2 regions of the Idiomarina sp. H2 genome follow, and region 2 is predicted to be linked to the other one. Evidence: predicted binding sites of a transcription regulator. Region 2 holds the regulator's gene; the other holds the start of a gene.
The links. The regulator LexA, encoded in region 2, represses DNA repair genes until DNA is damaged. The targets are predictions, from matches to a motif close to TACTGTATNNNNATACAGTA.
Positions count from the first base shown of each region.

Region 1: the regulator LexA is predicted to act here: its motif matches at 2,363-2,382, upstream of DET62_RS05760 (YebG family protein).

Region 1 is NZ_SNZY01000003.1:355,706-363,793, reverse strand. Features, by position in the region: gene DET62_RS05775 (hypothetical protein) at 1-311, opposite strand, end outside; gene DET62_RS05770 (flavin reductase family protein) at 446-1,105, shown strand; gene DET62_RS05765 (MFS transporter) at 1,092-2,276, opposite strand; gene DET62_RS05760 (YebG family protein) at 2,411-2,725, shown strand; gene DET62_RS05755 (M14 family metallocarboxypeptidase) at 2,802-3,713, shown strand; gene DET62_RS05750 (DEAD/DEAH box helicase) at 3,742-4,992, opposite strand; gene DET62_RS05745 (methyl-accepting chemotaxis protein) at 5,179-6,666, shown strand; gene DET62_RS05740 (DUF6436 domain-containing protein) at 6,659-7,207, shown strand; gene DET62_RS05735 (sensor domain-containing diguanylate cyclase) at 7,234-8,088, shown strand, end outside.
Region 2 is NZ_SNZY01000002.1:29,782-37,869, forward strand. Features, by position in the region: gene plsB (glycerol-3-phosphate 1-O-acyltransferase PlsB) at 1-1,373, opposite strand, end outside; gene lexA (transcriptional repressor LexA) at 1,505-2,122, shown strand; gene DET62_RS02330 (SOS-response cell division inhibitor) at 2,119-2,556, shown strand; gene coxB (cytochrome c oxidase subunit II) at 2,862-3,983, shown strand; gene ctaD (cytochrome c oxidase subunit I) at 3,994-5,580, shown strand; gene DET62_RS02345 (cytochrome c oxidase assembly protein) at 5,587-6,156, shown strand; gene DET62_RS02350 (cytochrome c oxidase subunit 3) at 6,169-7,044, shown strand; gene DET62_RS02355 (DUF2909 domain-containing protein) at 7,058-7,273, opposite strand; gene DET62_RS02360 (SURF1 family protein) at 7,251-8,006, shown strand; gene DET62_RS02365 (hypothetical protein) at 8,003-8,088, shown strand, end outside.

The sequences.
Region 1 (8,088 bases), on a different contig from region 2:
AACTCGTTTAATGCTTGAGTTGCGGCATTGTTCTGCCATTGCCTCAGTTGCGCAACGCTCTCTTGTTGGAACTCGTAGGCTTGCCTTTGTCGGTGGCGACGAATCTGAATGGCAATGAGTAAGATTGAGCAAGTGGTGTAATTTTGAACAGCGTTACCTGCAAGTGCCGGTTCATTGAAAACGTGAGTTGCAGATTCGCGCGCCCGTAGGAGAAAAATCGTTGCAGATTCGTAGTTCTTTCGACCGATTAACGACGTAGCCGTTTTTAGCTGCGCCTGACTATTAAAGTAATTTTTATAGGTGTCAGTCATTCGATATCCTTTACTCTGGCTCTAAATAAACAAGTTAACGCAAATGATAATAGTTCGCAATAAGTTGTTTGTAAACGATCGTAATGAGAAAAGTGAACGTATAACGACGTTATTAAAGAAAAAGTGGAGTTTGAATGAAAATCTATAAGCAGCAAGACTTGGCGAATATGGAAGATGGAGAAAGAACGCGTTTTGTTAACTGCCTATCGGGTTTTAAAAGTGCAAACGTCGTCGGAACCCGGGACAGACACCAGCAAAACAACTTAGCGATGATAAGCTCGGTGGTGCATTTAGGAAGCAACCCGCCTTTTTTCGGGTTTGTTATGCGGCCGCAATCGGTAAGCAGGCACACGTGGGAAAATATTGAGGAAAGCGGGGTGTACACCATAAATCAGGTCAGTGAAACGTTTTTCCACAAGGCGCACCAGACTTCAGCACGTTATCCGCGGGAAACGTCTGAGTTTGAAGCTTGCGGCCTGACACCTGAATTTATGGATGGATTTCATGCACCTTATGTGGCCGAGAGTGCCCTTAGAATTGGTATGCAACTGGTCGAAATTATTCCCATACAACATAATGACACCGCATTAATTGTGGGCGAGGTACGCTGGGTTGAGGTAAAAGAAGAGGCGGTAAAATCGGATGGTTTCATTGATATTGAAGCACTGGGTACTATGACTATTTCTGGGCTGGATGGTTATCATAAAACGCAGCGGGCAGCGCGTTTGTCTTACGCGAAGCCGGGGGAAGAGCTACAGGAGCTGGATGTGGACGGACAGCCTAAAGACTCATAATATCCGGTGTTTTGCGGCTGTGTTTTTTAGTAATCCAGAACAACAATAATCCGGCTAATGAAAGCGCGCAGCCGACCCAGCCCGTGCCTTGCCAGCTAAGGGGTGAAATAATGGCTAGACCGCCTAGCCAGGCTCCTAAAGCGTTTGCCGCATTGAATGCTGAATGGTTCAGTGAAGCGGCCAGCGTCTGGGCTTCTCCGGCAACGTCCATCAAACGTACCTGAAGTGCTGGAACCAAAGCGGCCGCGCTACCCAGTAATAGTATCATTGGCATGATGCTCCACAGGCTTTGCAATGTGAAGGGGAAAATTGCCAACACCACCGCTGACCAGGCTAAAGAACCGCCAATGGTTAGTTTCAGGCTTTGGTCTGCTGCCCAGCCACCAACTAAACTGCCAGCTAAAGAACCTATCCCATAAATGAGTAACGCGACAGGTATCCAGTGAGGCGCCAAGCCTGTCGCATTTAGTAGTGTGGGTGCAATATAGCTTAGAACGGCAAACATACCTCCGAAACCAATAGCGCCTATTGCCAATGTCAGCCAGACTTGAGGATTTTGTAAGGCCTTCATTTCGCTCCTGGCAGAGGTTTTTTGCTCTTTGGGGTGTCGCGGTACGACAAAGAAAATCATGACCATAGCGAATAAGCCTATGGCGCCCACGGTGTGGTAAACAGTGCGCCAGTCAATTAGTTGCCCGAGCCAGGTCGCCAGTGGATTGCCGACGAGAATAGCAATGGTCAGCCCCATCATGACCATAGTTACTGCCATTCCGCGTTGATTCTTGCGGACCATGTCGGCGGCGACCAAACAGGCGATGCCAAAATAAGCACCGTGCGGCAGACCCGTTAGAAAACGCAATATTTGCAGTAGCGAGTAACTTTGTGCTGAAGCGCTGGCAAAGTTACCCAAGGCAAACGCAATTAGCAGAACAAGCAACATTGGCTTACGGGGAAAACGCGCAAATAAAATAGTAATAAGTGGTGCACCGATAACCACTCCCAGAGCATAAAGACTGATCAGGTGGCCGGTCTGTCTGGTATCGGTATTAAAGTCGGCAGCTACGTCAGGTAGTAAGCCCATAATGACAAATTCACCAATACCAATAGCAAAACTGCCAATTGCCATGGCAAAGATAGCCAGTTGAACCTGTGCTTTAGAGAACTGAGTCATGGGTCAGATTTGCTTCCTGTATTAGTAAGGCCGATTGGGATTGCGCAGTTTAGCGAATGCAGCGGGTATTGCAATCTATGTTACTTTACTGTACAAATAAACAGTATATTTACACCTCAGCAAAGGACCACACCATGGCTGTAGTAACCCAATATGTAGTTATTCGTGACGGAGCCGAGAAAATGACATTTACCTCAAAAGCCGAAGCCGATGCGCACGATAAAGTTCTGGATATGGCAGAAGCGCTAAACCCGTTGATCAAAGATAGTGGGCTTTTTACGGACGAACAGCAGCGTGAAGACATGGCTTTGTTTTTAGCAAAAGAACGGGAAAACATACTTATTGCTTTAGGCGCGAAAAAGCCGAAGAAACCAAAAGCTGAAAAAGCGCCGGTGGATAAGCCTGAGCCAACAAAAACAAGTGATAAGGAATCATCAAAAGCCGCTTAATTTGCACCAATAACATTTAGTGCATACACCGTTTTTGGTAACATGCTTATCTTGTTTTAATGAATAGGATCAGAATATGACGCAACAGACAATTTATCATATTGGAACGCCTAATAAGCCCTGGGGTGCAGAAGAAAAAGCCCAATGGCTGGCTGAGCAAAGTAAAAAGCGCTCATACTTTGATGATGTGGTCAGCAAAATTGAAACCTTTAAAAGTGATTTCAATGTAGAGCAATACGGTGAGCTTGCTTACGAAAGTGCTACTTATCCTTTATTCGCGGTCAGAAGCAAAGACTGGGATACGGCAAAGCCTACTGTGTTGGTAACGGGTGGTGTTCACGGTTACGAAACCAGTGGTGTTCACGGTGCATTGCGTTTTATTGAAACTAAAGCAAGACAGTACCAAACAGATTTTAACGTTGTCGTTGCGCCTTGTTTAAGTCCGTGGGGTTACGAAACTATTAATCGTTGGAATCCGTCTGCTATCGATCCTAATCGTTCATTTGTGGCGGATTCGCCTGCGGGTGAGTGTGCGCATATTATGAATTATGTTGCTGGTTTGGGCGTAGATATTCTGGCACATATTGACTTGCATGAAACCACGGATACCGATAACAGCGAGTTCCGTCCTGCAAAGGCGGCGATGGATGGAACCGTTAATACAAACTGGAATATTCCGGATGGATTCTACTTGGTTGGTAACTCAGAAAAACCGTACCCGGAGTTTCAAAAAGCGGTACTCGATTCTGTAGAAACCGTGACTCATATTGCGGATGCCGATAGTGAAGATAAGCTGATAGGCGAAGATATTGCTCAACGGGGCGTTATTCTGTTACCCACGGCAAAAATGGGGCTTTGTATAAGTTTCAGTAAAGCGGAATATGCAACCACAACAGAAGTCTACCCGGACAGCCCGAAAGCCACTCCAGAGCAATGTATAGAGGCTCAAGTTGCTGCAGTCACGGGAGGTCTGGACTTTTTAAAGTAAAGCCCAGACCTGTTTTTAGGCTGTTAAATTAACGTCGTGCGTCCGGCCGCTTTTGTCTGGGGGCGCGACGAGAGTTCTGAGGGCGGCCAGTTCGAGGCTTCTGAATTGGCTCCGCTTTTATGCTGGGGTCGGGTTCAAAGCCCGGAATAACCTCTTTAGGTATATCGTTCTTTGTCAGTTTCTCTATATCGCGCAATAGCTTGTGTTCGTCAATACAAACTAAAGATGCGGCTTCCCCTTCGCTTCCGGCACGGCCGGTACGGCCAATTCGGTGCACGTAATCTTCAGCTACCTGGGGTAGTTCAAAATTAATAACGTGCGGTAGTTCATCAATATCAATACCACGTGCTGCGATATCGGTTGCCACCAGCACTCGCAGTTTGCCTGCTTTAAATTGTGCCAAAGCTTTGGTTCTGGCTCCCTGACTTTTATTGCCGTGGATTGCCATAGCCGGGAGGCCATCATCAGTTAGCTGGGTTGCCAGTCGGTTAGCGCCATGCTTTGTGCGAGTAAAGACCAGCACCTGTCGCCAATTCCGGCTACCAATTAAGTAACTAAGTAACTCTCTTTTACGCTTTTTATCCACGGGGTAAACCCGCTGTTGTATGGTATCTGCCGCTGCATTTTGGCGTGCTACTTCAACCAGTTTCGGCTGTTGCATAAACTGCTGAGCTAACGCTTTTATCTCGGTTGAGAAAGTAGCAGAGAACAGGAGTGTCTGCCGTTTTTCCGGAATCAGTTTCATGACTTTTTTTATGTCATGAATAAAGCCCATATCTAACATCCGGTCGGCCTCATCCAGAATCAGTACGTCTATTTGACTCAGATCTACGGTTCCCTGACGGCTGTGGTCCAGCAAGCGACCAGGCGTTGCCACCAGAATATCGACCCCGCGGCGTAAAGCATTAATTTGAGGGTTAATACCGACACCACCAAAAATAACCAGAGATTTGAGGCCTGTATATTTGGCATAAGTATTCAGGTTGTCTTCAACCTGTGCCGCAAGCTCACGAGTTGGCGTTAAAATCAACGCTTTAATGATTGGTTTACCTTCAGTCTTCGCACTGGATAATTTATGCAGCAGTGGAAGAGTAAAACCTGCGGTTTTTCCGGTCCCCGTTTGCGCAGCAGCTAATAAATCGTGACCAGCCATGACGGTTGGAATGGCTTGCTGTTGAATTGGGGTGGGGGTGGTATAACCGCATTCAGTAACGGCTCGTAAAATATCGTCGCTCAATCCTAGTGACTGGAATGAGTTTTGGTTTTGTTCTGTGGACATGAAACTCCGGGAGTTATGGTAGTAGACACCACACGAATGCGGCTTTTCGGCAGTATATCATAAATACGGGTAAACCTTTATTTAGAAACAAGCGTATTAGGGTAACTTTTTCTTGATTTGATGAAAAAGTGAGCGCATCATTCGCGCCGCTTGCCTCCCTCACTGAGGGTGTTTTGAGGATATTTTATGTTGTACCGCCCTTGGGTTTATTCAGCCAATCGAGTTTTTAACGGGGTGCTGCTGGTTCAGTTACTCATCACTTTTTTCATTGCGTTTCTTACTGACGACTGGTTTGTTCCCGTTTTACTGTCATTACTCATTGTTTCTTTACCTTTACTACTTATTAGAGTTGCAGGTCAAAGTAAACTGACAAGACATGTGATTGCTGCAGCTGTTCAGTTGATTACAGCAGTGCATATTGATCAGACCATGGGTCTGGTAGAAATGCATTTTGAAATTTTTGTGGTGATGGCGTTCCTCATTTATTACCGAGATTGGACAATTGTTGTCACCAGTGTCGCGGTGGTCGCAGTACATCACATTCTGTTCTTTATCCTGCAGTCCAGTGGTGCCGATGTTTATATTTTTGCTGAGGGTTACGTCACCTTAGGGATCCTAGCCATTCATGCAGGCTTTGCGGTAGCTGAGGCGGGTGTACTTTGCGTTATAGCTAAGCAAAGTGATACCGAAGCAATGAGTGCACAGACATTACGTAACAGCATTGCCGATATCGTCAAGCAACCAGAACAACTCAATTTGATGGTCGATGTCAGCGGTGAGACGAAGGAAGTTGAGGCCTTTAAAAACTTATTGCTTCAGTTCCAGACTAATATTCAACACACCCGCAGCTTATCAAAACAGGTACAGGATGTTTCGAGCACATTGTCTCGTGAGAGCTCCGAACTTATCAAAAGTCGGCAGGTCAGCTCACAGGAAGTTGACAGCATTGCCAGTGCAATTGAGCAGATGGCGGTTACAATTAGCAGTATTTCAGAGCAGGCGAATTCCGCCAAAGTGTCGGCGGAAGAGTCAATTGACCTTTCAGAACAGGCGGCAGGTGTATCTGTGACAGCTGCTCATTCCATAAACTCACTAAAAAATGATGTTCTGGCAGCTAACGAAAAGTTGACGTCTTTAAACAAGCAGTGCCATCAAATATCCGATGTTATCGGAGCCATTAATGACATCACCAAGCAAACCAATTTATTGGCTCTGAATGCGGCTATCGAGGCTGCCAGGGCGGGTGAAGAAGGACGAGGTTTTGCAGTGGTAGCTGACGAAGTAAGATCGTTAGCCGCCACTACAGGAAAAAATGCTGAACAAATTAGTCAAATTAGCCAAAATATACTTACTGAAGTGGCTGAAGCGGTCAACTCAATGGAAGCCTGTGTTCAGCAGATTGATGAAGCGGTAACCTATTCAGAAGACTCTGGCGTCGCGATGAAAACTGTTGCGGGGCGCATTAATGACGTGACTCAAAAAGTCATTTCAGTTGCCGCAGCTACTGAAGAACAGAGAAACGCAAGTGAAGATATTTCACGTTCAGCGCAGACAATGAGAGAACTGTCCGAAGCAGAAACTCACTTGTTGCTCAACGGGCAGGAAAACGGAACGACGCTAAAAGCTGTCTCAACCAAACTTGACTCAGAAGTGGGGCGCTTTATCGTTGACTAAGCTATCAGGGAAAACCCGAACTCGTTGGCTCATTATGACCATTTTTGCCTGGTTTGCATTAGTTCTCTGGGGCTTGAGTTACTTACTGGAACAACGCTTGGTCTGGTTTGATGAAAAGAGTCAATTACTTGAGCTGGGCAATAACGGTGAACTAGCGCAGCCGTTGATAACTGAGCTGAGAAATCGAGGGTTCTCGTTAAGCGGGAGCGTTTTTCATATTAGCTCAGAAAGTTGTAACTGTAATTGGCGCAGTGCCGGACATACCAGTAGCGTAAAGCGGCAAGTAACGGAGTCAGGTGGCAGGAACCACAACATTGATATAGATCAATTCAATGAGCTAAAAAGGTTCGTTCCTGCAACCCCAGCCATTATTATGTTTAATAAGTCATCAGAATTAATTTACCTTGGGCCCTACGCCGATGGTGCATTTTGTACAACTGAAAGTAGTTTTGTGGAAGCATTAATTCCTTTAGTTTCAATGGAAGAGAAGGCTCCCGAATGGATTAATACCGTTGCAAAAGGGTGCTATTGCAGCGTTTAATTTGGTCAGAGAGCGGAGCCAGTAAAATGGAAGCAAGACAAACCTTTATAGAGTTTCTGGAAGTGATTCCGGACGGGGCTATTGTTATTAATCGAAAGGGCTTAATTATTGCTGTTAATCAGGCCGCAGCGTCCATGTTTCGCTATTCCTCGTCTTCTATGCTGGAGCTGCACCTTAACCAGTTACTTCCCGAAGAGGTTCGTGAAAGACATGACCAGCATTTAGCGACGTTTTTCAAACACCCGGGGCGACGCTCTATGGGAAACGGGTTAATCTTTTCAGCCATTCGCAGAGACGGTTCAACTTTTCATGTTGATATCATGCTTAATCAGCTCGAATTGGAAGGTGAGCTGTATGGTATTGCCATAGTACGCGACTACACTTTGCAAAAGAAAGCTGAAGATAAAATTCGTCTGGAACTGGAATTTGAAAAGCGTCAAGCGCTGACTGACCACTTAACCGGCATTATGAACCGACGAGCGTTTACCGCACAGTTACAAGGTGAAATTGAGCAGCTGGCAGAACATGGAACACCCTTCGCGGTTAGCTTTATCGATTTGGATGACTTTAAAGACGTTAACGATGAGCATGGGCATCATTTTGGGGATGAGGTTCTGCAGAAAATTGCTCAACTGATTCGCTTGCACAGTCGCCATACCGACTATGTTGCCCGCATTGGCGGCGACGAGTTTGCGACCATACACCCCATGATTTCTGCTAATGATGCACAGCAGATGATGCAGCGAATGCGCAGTGAATTAGTTAGTGGCATTGACCATGCTGAACTGCCGGTAACTTTGTCGATTGGATTGTGCCAGTGTGATAGACCTTCAGAGCATTACACCATAGAAGATATTATGGCGAGGGCAGACAAGGCTATG
Region 2 (8,088 bases):
TTGCGCAGCTTGGCAACGGTTTTCAGAATTTGAAAAACCGACTCTTTTTCTTTGTCCTTACCTTTAAGCTCTTTCAGGTAAGTCGCTACTTCCATAATATGCTCGTAACCAAGGTAAACCGGCACCAGCGACACCGGCCGTTGCTGGTCACGCAACATGCCCTGCACGGTCATTGCCAGCATACCGGTTTTAGGCGGTAATAAGCGGCCAGTTCTGGAGCGGCCGCCTTCACTGAAGTATTCCACCGGGTAACCCTTTTGGAACAACCAGCACAAATATTCGCGAAAAACCGCTGAATACAGTTTATTGCCACGAAAACTGCGGCGAATAAAGAACGCACCACCACGGCGGAAAATACCGCCAACAGGGAAAAAGTTAAGATTCACGCCAGCCGCGATATGCGGCGGTACAAGGCCTTCTTTATAAATAACGTAGCTGAGCAGCAAGTAGTCCATATGACTGCGGTGACAAGGCACATAGATAACTTCGTGCCCTTGTTGCGCCAGTCGTCTAATCGTATCCCCGCCTTTTACATGGATGCCGTTGTAAATCCGGTTCCACATCCAGGTCATAAAACGATCTAACACCCGGATAAGTGTTGAATTATAGTTGGCGGCTATTTCATCGATATAAGATAAAGCGCGCTTGCGGGCGGCTTCTTCACTAATCTTTTTGCCTCTGACTTCATCCGATACAGCCTTTTTTAACGCCGGCGTATTAATGAGTGCTGACATCAGCTCTTTGCGCTGACTCAGTTTAGGGCCGGCAACGGCATGGCGCATACGTACGAAATGAACACGCGCTACCCGCGCTAATTTGTGCGCAATACGCATATCAGTGCCGTGGTCACGCGCCATAGTGCCCAGACTCACCGAACGAGAGAAACGCAGCAACACTTGTCGACCAGAAAAAATTACCAGCCAGAATTTACGCCAATGGCCCGGGTTATCTAAGTCACCGGTCATGGTGTTACCGGCATGCGCCTCTTCTCCTGCCTGGCGGCCCCAGAATACGCCCGCAGGTATCAGTTGCACATCCAGCTCCGGCTGGTCTTTATGCAGGGTTAATAACTGGTGAAATTCGGATACCGTTTGATCAGATACCTCGTTCGCCAGCTCTTCCAGGTACATGATTCGGTTATAGGTTTTACCATTAACCTCAAGAGGGTCGACAGGGTCTGGCAAACCGCGCTTCTGCGCCGCCCGCTGCAAAATGGATAGATCCGCTTTAGAGGTTGAACGCATTACATAGACAATTGGCTTGCCAACAGTTGCTGAATGCTCTTCTTCAGTACCATCCCAAATTTCCTGAAAGCGCGTTAACCAGCGTAACGGGTATTTAAAAATTGGGAAAAAGCGGCTTATTCCTTTCATATAGAGACCTCTGTTTTAAACAGAAATACAGGATACCAACTTCGTGTAAAAATGTCGTTCAAGAAATTACTTGCGAAATCAATTTACCTGTATATACTCACAGTATCACTGTACAAATAAACAGGTACATTATGCGCCCGTTAACACCAAGACAATCTGAAATTCTTGAGCTTATTAAGGATAATCTGCACGCAACCGGTATGCCGCCGACTCGTGCCGAAATTGCTCATAAGCTGGGTTTTCGCTCTGCCAACTCCGCAGAGGAGCACCTGAAAGCGCTGGCCCGTAAAGGCGTTATTGAAATACTACCCGGCATGTCTCGCGGCATTCGCCTTGTCGGCGATGACTACGATATCGCCGATGGTCTGCCGTTAATAGGCCAGGTTGCAGCGGGCGAACCTTTATTGGCTGAACAACATGTTGAAGGTCATTACAAAATTGACGAATCACTGTTTCATCCTGCCGCCAGTTTCTTACTAAAAGTAAACGGTATGAGCATGAGAGACATTGGAATTTTAGACGGTGACTTACTGGCTGTACATAAAACCGAACAAGCACGTAACGGACAAATAGTCGTTGCACGAGTTGAAGACGAAGTCACTGTAAAGCGTTTTGAACAGCGCGGAAAAACTATTTTGCTTCACCCCGAAAATAACGATTTCTCGACCATTACTGTCAATCTTGCAGAGCAAGTTTTTGCCATTGAAGGGCTTGCGGTGGGTGTGATCAGAAACGGAGCGACCTTATGAAAACTCAATATCAGCAAAAATTACATCATCCGGGTCTGTGGACTGCTGAAACGTCAGTATCACCCTTCCCTATGGATGCGAAAAGTAATCCGGATTCATTTGATGTTGATACCCTTTCTCCAGTTATACAGCGGGCTTTACAGCAAAAACCCAGCCAGTGGATAACGGTTATTGGCGGCGACAAAAACGTCATTCAACAGCTTATCGCTTGTGGCGTTGCTGAGTCTCAAATTCGCTGGTTACGGAGTCACTCGGTTGAGCGCTGTGAATGGGCGCTGGAGCAAGCTCTACTCGCTGGTACCAGCAGTATGGTTATCGGTTATCTTGATTCTGTTTCCAGTCGCACCTGGCAGCGTGCGAAAATGGCCAGTAAATTAAGCGAAACACAGTATTTTCTGTTTGATAAAAACACACTGACATCCCACCTGCACTAACCCCACCTTTGTTAGTGTGTTTTCTTCCCCAAGGCTGCTTTTGCAGCCTTTTTTTAACAGATCCGCTTATTTTTTGTTCGTTCGTGTGATTTGATCTGGATCTTTCGTTGTAAATTCGTTAATAAATGCAGTACCCGAATATAAAAATAATATAACAACGATAACTACAACAAAGAGTCAGTAGAGAAAGCGATTTCTGGGGAGAAGCTGTACCTTTTTCTGCTTACCTCTTTGTTCTTCTAATTCAGGCTAGCAAAACTTGCTTTGCTGTCTCATTGAAGAATAAGAGGAGAAGCCACGTGAAAATGAAGCCTTTGTGGGCACTATTGGCGCTAACGAGTCTACCGGCTGCTGCTCAGTCGCGTCTCAATATGACCCAAGGTGTCACTGAAGTGAGTAACCGGGTTTACGATCTCCACATGACGATTTTCTACATCTGCTGTGTGATTGGCGTGATTGTATTTGGTCTCATGTTTATTTCGATGATCCGACACCGGAAGTCGAAGAACCCAACCCCCTCCAATTTCCATGAAAACGTCAAAGTAGAAATAGCCTGGACTATAGTGCCGCTGCTGATACTTGCAGGTATGGCAGTGCCGGCGACCACGACACTAATTGCCATGGAAGACACTTCAGATGCAGATGTAACGGTGCAAGTCACCGGATCGCAATGGAAATGGCACTACAAATACTTTGAAAATGAGGTCGAATACTTCAGCCGTTTAGCCACTCAGCAAGAACAAATTGATAATCAGTTTGAGAAAGGCGAAAACTACCTGCTGGAAGTGGACCGTCCGTTAGTTATTCCAACCAATAAGAAAGTGCGTTTTCTGGTTACCTCAGATGATGTTATTCACAGCTGGTGGGTTCCTGACTTCGCCATTAAAAAAGACGCGAACCCCGGTTTTATTAATGAAACCTGGACTAGGGTAGATGAGCCCGGAATTTATCGTGGTCAATGTGCCGAGTTGTGTGGCAAAGACCATGGCTTCATGCCCATCGTTGTTATAGCGAAGGAGCCCGCCGAGTACGAAAAATGGATTACCGAGAAAGAAGAAGAGCAACGTAAAGCACGCGAACGTGAACAAGAGTTGCTTGCTATGGAAATGTCAGAAGACGAACTCATGGACCTCGGTGAGAAAGTATACAACAGTACTTGTGCAGCTTGTCACCAGGCTAACGGTCAAGGCGTAAACGGCGTGTTCCCGGCACTTGCTGGTTCAGGCGTTGCGGTAGATCCTGAAGCCATAGACAAACACATCGACACCGTTGTTAACGGCGTTACCGGCACGGCTATGCAAGCCTTTGGAAGTCAGCTTTCCATGCGCGAGTTAGCCGCAGTTATCACCTACGAGCGTAATGCCTGGGGTAACGATACCGGAGACCTGATTCAGGCCGCCGATATTAACGAAGTCATGAATCAATAAGGAGACGGTGATGAGCACTGTAGTGGAAGAGACACATCACGATACACACCACGATCATAAGCCGTCTGGTATTGGTCGCTGGCTATTTACAACGAACCATAAAGATATTGGTTCGATGTATTTATGGTTTAGCTTCACCATGTTCCTGGTGGGCGGCGCTATGGCAATGATCATTCGCGCGGAACTGTTCCAACCCGGATTACAACTTGTTGAACCCCAGTTTTTTAACCAAATGACCACGGTGCATGGTCTGGTTATGATTTTTGGTGCCGTTATGCCTGCTTTTACGGGCTTGGCTAACTGGATGATCCCCATGATGATTGGCGCACCAGATATGGCGCTGCCCCGGATGAATAACTGGAGCTTCTGGATTTTACCTTTTGCTTTCATGATTTTGCTGGGTTCTTTGTTTATGGAAGGTGGCGGCCCGGCATTTGGCTGGACAGCTTACGCACCGCTTTCCACAACTTACAGCTCGGATTCAACGGCATTGTTCGTATTTTCAGTACACATTATGGGTATTTCATCCATTATGGGCGCTATTAACGTCATCGTTACTATTATGAACATGCGCGCACCGGGCATGAATTACATGAAAATGCCATTGTTCGTCTGGACCTGGTTTATTACGGCTTTTCTGCTTATTGCCGTAATGCCAGTACTGGCGGGTGCCGTTACCATGTTGCTTACCGACAAATACTTCGGTACGAGTTTCTTTGACGCCGCTGGCGGTGGTGACCCAGTGATGTACCAGCATATATTCTGGTTCTTTGGGCATCCGGAAGTTTACATCATGATTTTACCGTCCTTCGGTATCATTTCAGCAATTATCCCGGCCTTTGCCCGCAAACGATTGTTCGGCTACTCCTCCATGGTATATGCCACGGCGGCCATTGCCTTACTGTCCTTCCTGGTCTGGGCTCACCATATGTTCACCACCGGTATGCCAGTGTTTGCTGAGCTGTTCTTTATGTACTGCACCATGCTCATTGCGGTTCCCACCGGGGTGAAGATCTTTAACTGGGTAGCCACTATGTGGCGCGGCTCCATGACCTTTGAAACACCCATGCTGTTTGCGCTGGCGTTTGTGATCCTGTTTACCATAGGTGGTTTCTCCGGCTTAATGCTGGCTATAACTCCCGCTGACTTCCAGTATCACGACACGTACTTCGTCGTCGCCCACTTCCACTATGTTTTGGTCACAGGTGCCATTTTCTCTATTATGGCAGCGGCTTATTACTGGCTACCTAAGTGGACCGGGCATATGTACGACAGTACGCTGGCGAAAACTCACTTCTGGACATCGCTTATTTCCGTAAACGTGCTGTTCTTCCCTATGCACTTTGCAGGACTTGCCGGTATGCCAAGACGTATTCCGGATTACGCCACGCAGTTTGCTGATATTAACCAGATAGCAAGTATCGGTGGTTTTGCCTTTGGGCTATCACAGCTTATTTTCCTTTGGGTGGCTATTAAGTGCGTTAAAGGCGGCGAAAAAGCAGCGGCTAAACCCTGGGAAGGCGCGGAAGGACTGGAGTGGACAGTTCCGTCACCAGCGCCTTATCACACCTTTGAAAAACCGCCCAAAGTGGAGTGATAAATCATGTCTGAACAGCGTCCCGACAACAGCATTCTGGTTAAGCGACTGTTACTGACAGTCGCTGGAATGTTCGCATTCGGCTTCGCCCTGGTACCACTTTACGACGTATTTTGTGAAGTGACCGGCTTTAACGGTCGTACCAGTAACGAAGCAGCGGTTTATCAACAGGTTGAAGTGGATGAATCACGCACGGTCACGGTGCAATTCCTGACACGTAATGCCAAAGGTATTCCGTGGAAGTTTGAGCCATCGATCAAGCAAGTCAAGATTCATCCAGGTGAAGTTAAAGTAGTTAATTTTTTAGCAGGAAACCCGACTTCCTCAAACATGATCGCTCAGGCTATTCCATCTGTAGCGCCTGCGGAAGCCTCTCTTTACCTGAACAAAGTAGAATGCTTTTGCTTTAACCAGCAACCGCTGGCCGCTGGCGCTGAAACAGAAATGCCAATGCAGTTTTATCTGGACCCGGACATTCCCGATCATATTACGACCTTTACCCTGTCATACACGCTGTACGATATGACAGCCAATACGTCGGCTGAAGCAATTGCTCAGCTGTTAAAAACAGAATAAGGAAACGACGTTATGGCAGAACAACAAAGTTATTATGTTCCTGCTTCCAGTCCCTGGCCAATTGTTGGTGCAGTTGGGCTAGGCTTAATTGCCTGGGGCGCTGGACACACTGTTATTGATATGAGCAAAGAGCAGGATGGTTATGGCAGTACTGTATTGACCATTGGCTTAGTCGTTATAGCCGTCATGCTCTTTGGTTGGTTTCGTGACCAAATCAACGAATCCATGAGCGGTAAATACAGTAACCAACTCGGCGACTCCTACAAACAAGGTATGAGCTGGTTTATTTTCTCCGAAGTCATGTTCTTTGCTGCTTTTTTTGGTGCCCTTTTCTACGCTCGCGTTATTGCCGTTCAGTGGCTGGGAGGAGACAGTAACAATGCTATGACCAATGAGGTTCTGTGGCCAGAGTTTGTTGCGCAATGGCCGTTGGTAAAAACACCAGGCGGCACTGAAACCCAGGCTATGGGTTGGTATGGTCTGCCGGCTATCAACACGCTTATTTTGTTGGCCAGTTCAGTGACCTGTCACTTTGCTCACACAGGCCTGGAACAAAATAAACGTAAACAGCTAACCGCAATGCTGGGCGTTACCATTATTCTGGGTTGCATTTTCCTCTATCTGCAAGGCGCTGAGTATGTGCATGCCTACCAAGATTTAAATCTAACGCTTGATTCCGGTGTTTATGGCAACACCTTTTATATGCTCACCGGGTTCCACGGTATGCACGTAACCTTAGGAACCGTGATGCTTATCATCATGTTCCTGAGGGTTTTGAAGGGGCATTTTACACCAGATAACCACTTCGCTTTTCAGGCGACCAGCTGGTACTGGCACTTTGTTGATGTCGTTTGGTTATGCCTGTTCGTCGTGGTTTACATACTCTAAAAAAACGCCCCGTCTAATAGGGGCGCGGGTTTAAAGGTAAAAAGCCACTAACCGTCGCCGCTATCAGTATCACAAGGATAACGGCGGCCACTCCCACCCGTTTCCCCAGATAATGGGACATGGGTGGTTTATTCGGGTCGTTGCGCAGCATACTGAATAATGCGCGGAACAGATTCACCACCATATAACCAAGCAGCAGTACAATAATGATTTTAAAAAAGACCAACATACGTTTTCCTCTTATCGCTACGTTAGTTACTCTGCTGGCAATTGCGGTGTTGGTCAAGCTAGGTTTTTGGCAACTAGAGCGCGCAGAAGAAAAACGTAAGCTATTTTCCGATTACGAACAGCAACAATCGAAAGGGGATGCAACGGCACTGTCTCAGCTAGGAACAATATCTTCTGAGTCTGATCGCTTTCTTTTTGCCAAAATGGAAGGCGAATTTGTTAAACAACCGGTCTTTTTTCTCGATAATAAAATGACCGATGGCATTGTCGGCTATCAGGTTATTGCCTTGTTTCGCCCTGACGCCAAACCCAATAATTACATTCCTGTTAATATGGGCTGGGTACCTGCTCCTGCATCCCGGCAAGAACTGCCCGAAATAAATGTTCCCGAGAGTAGACAGAATCTTACGGGCTACCTGTACTTTCCCTCGAACAACAAATTTGTCAGTAATACTTATGAAACCGAGTTAGCTGATGACCGAATACGAGTACAAGAGTTTCAGCCTAACGCCATTAGTAAAGAACTCGACATTCCATTAACCGACTACACCTTTTTATTGAAATCACCAGACACCCTGGGTTGGCAACGTAACTGGAAACCCCAGGTAATGTCGCCGCAAAAACATCAGGGTTACGCTGTTCAGTGGTTTTCGCTGGCCATTGCGTGCTTGGTGATTTTTGTATTTGCTGTTATAAAACTGAATAAACAACCAAAAAAAGAGGAGACCCGATGAGCTCCCTGAATCGCTCTCGCCGTTCCATGATTATTGTTTTCCTTGCTTTTATAGTCCCCGTTTTGGCCGCGTGGCTTTTTTT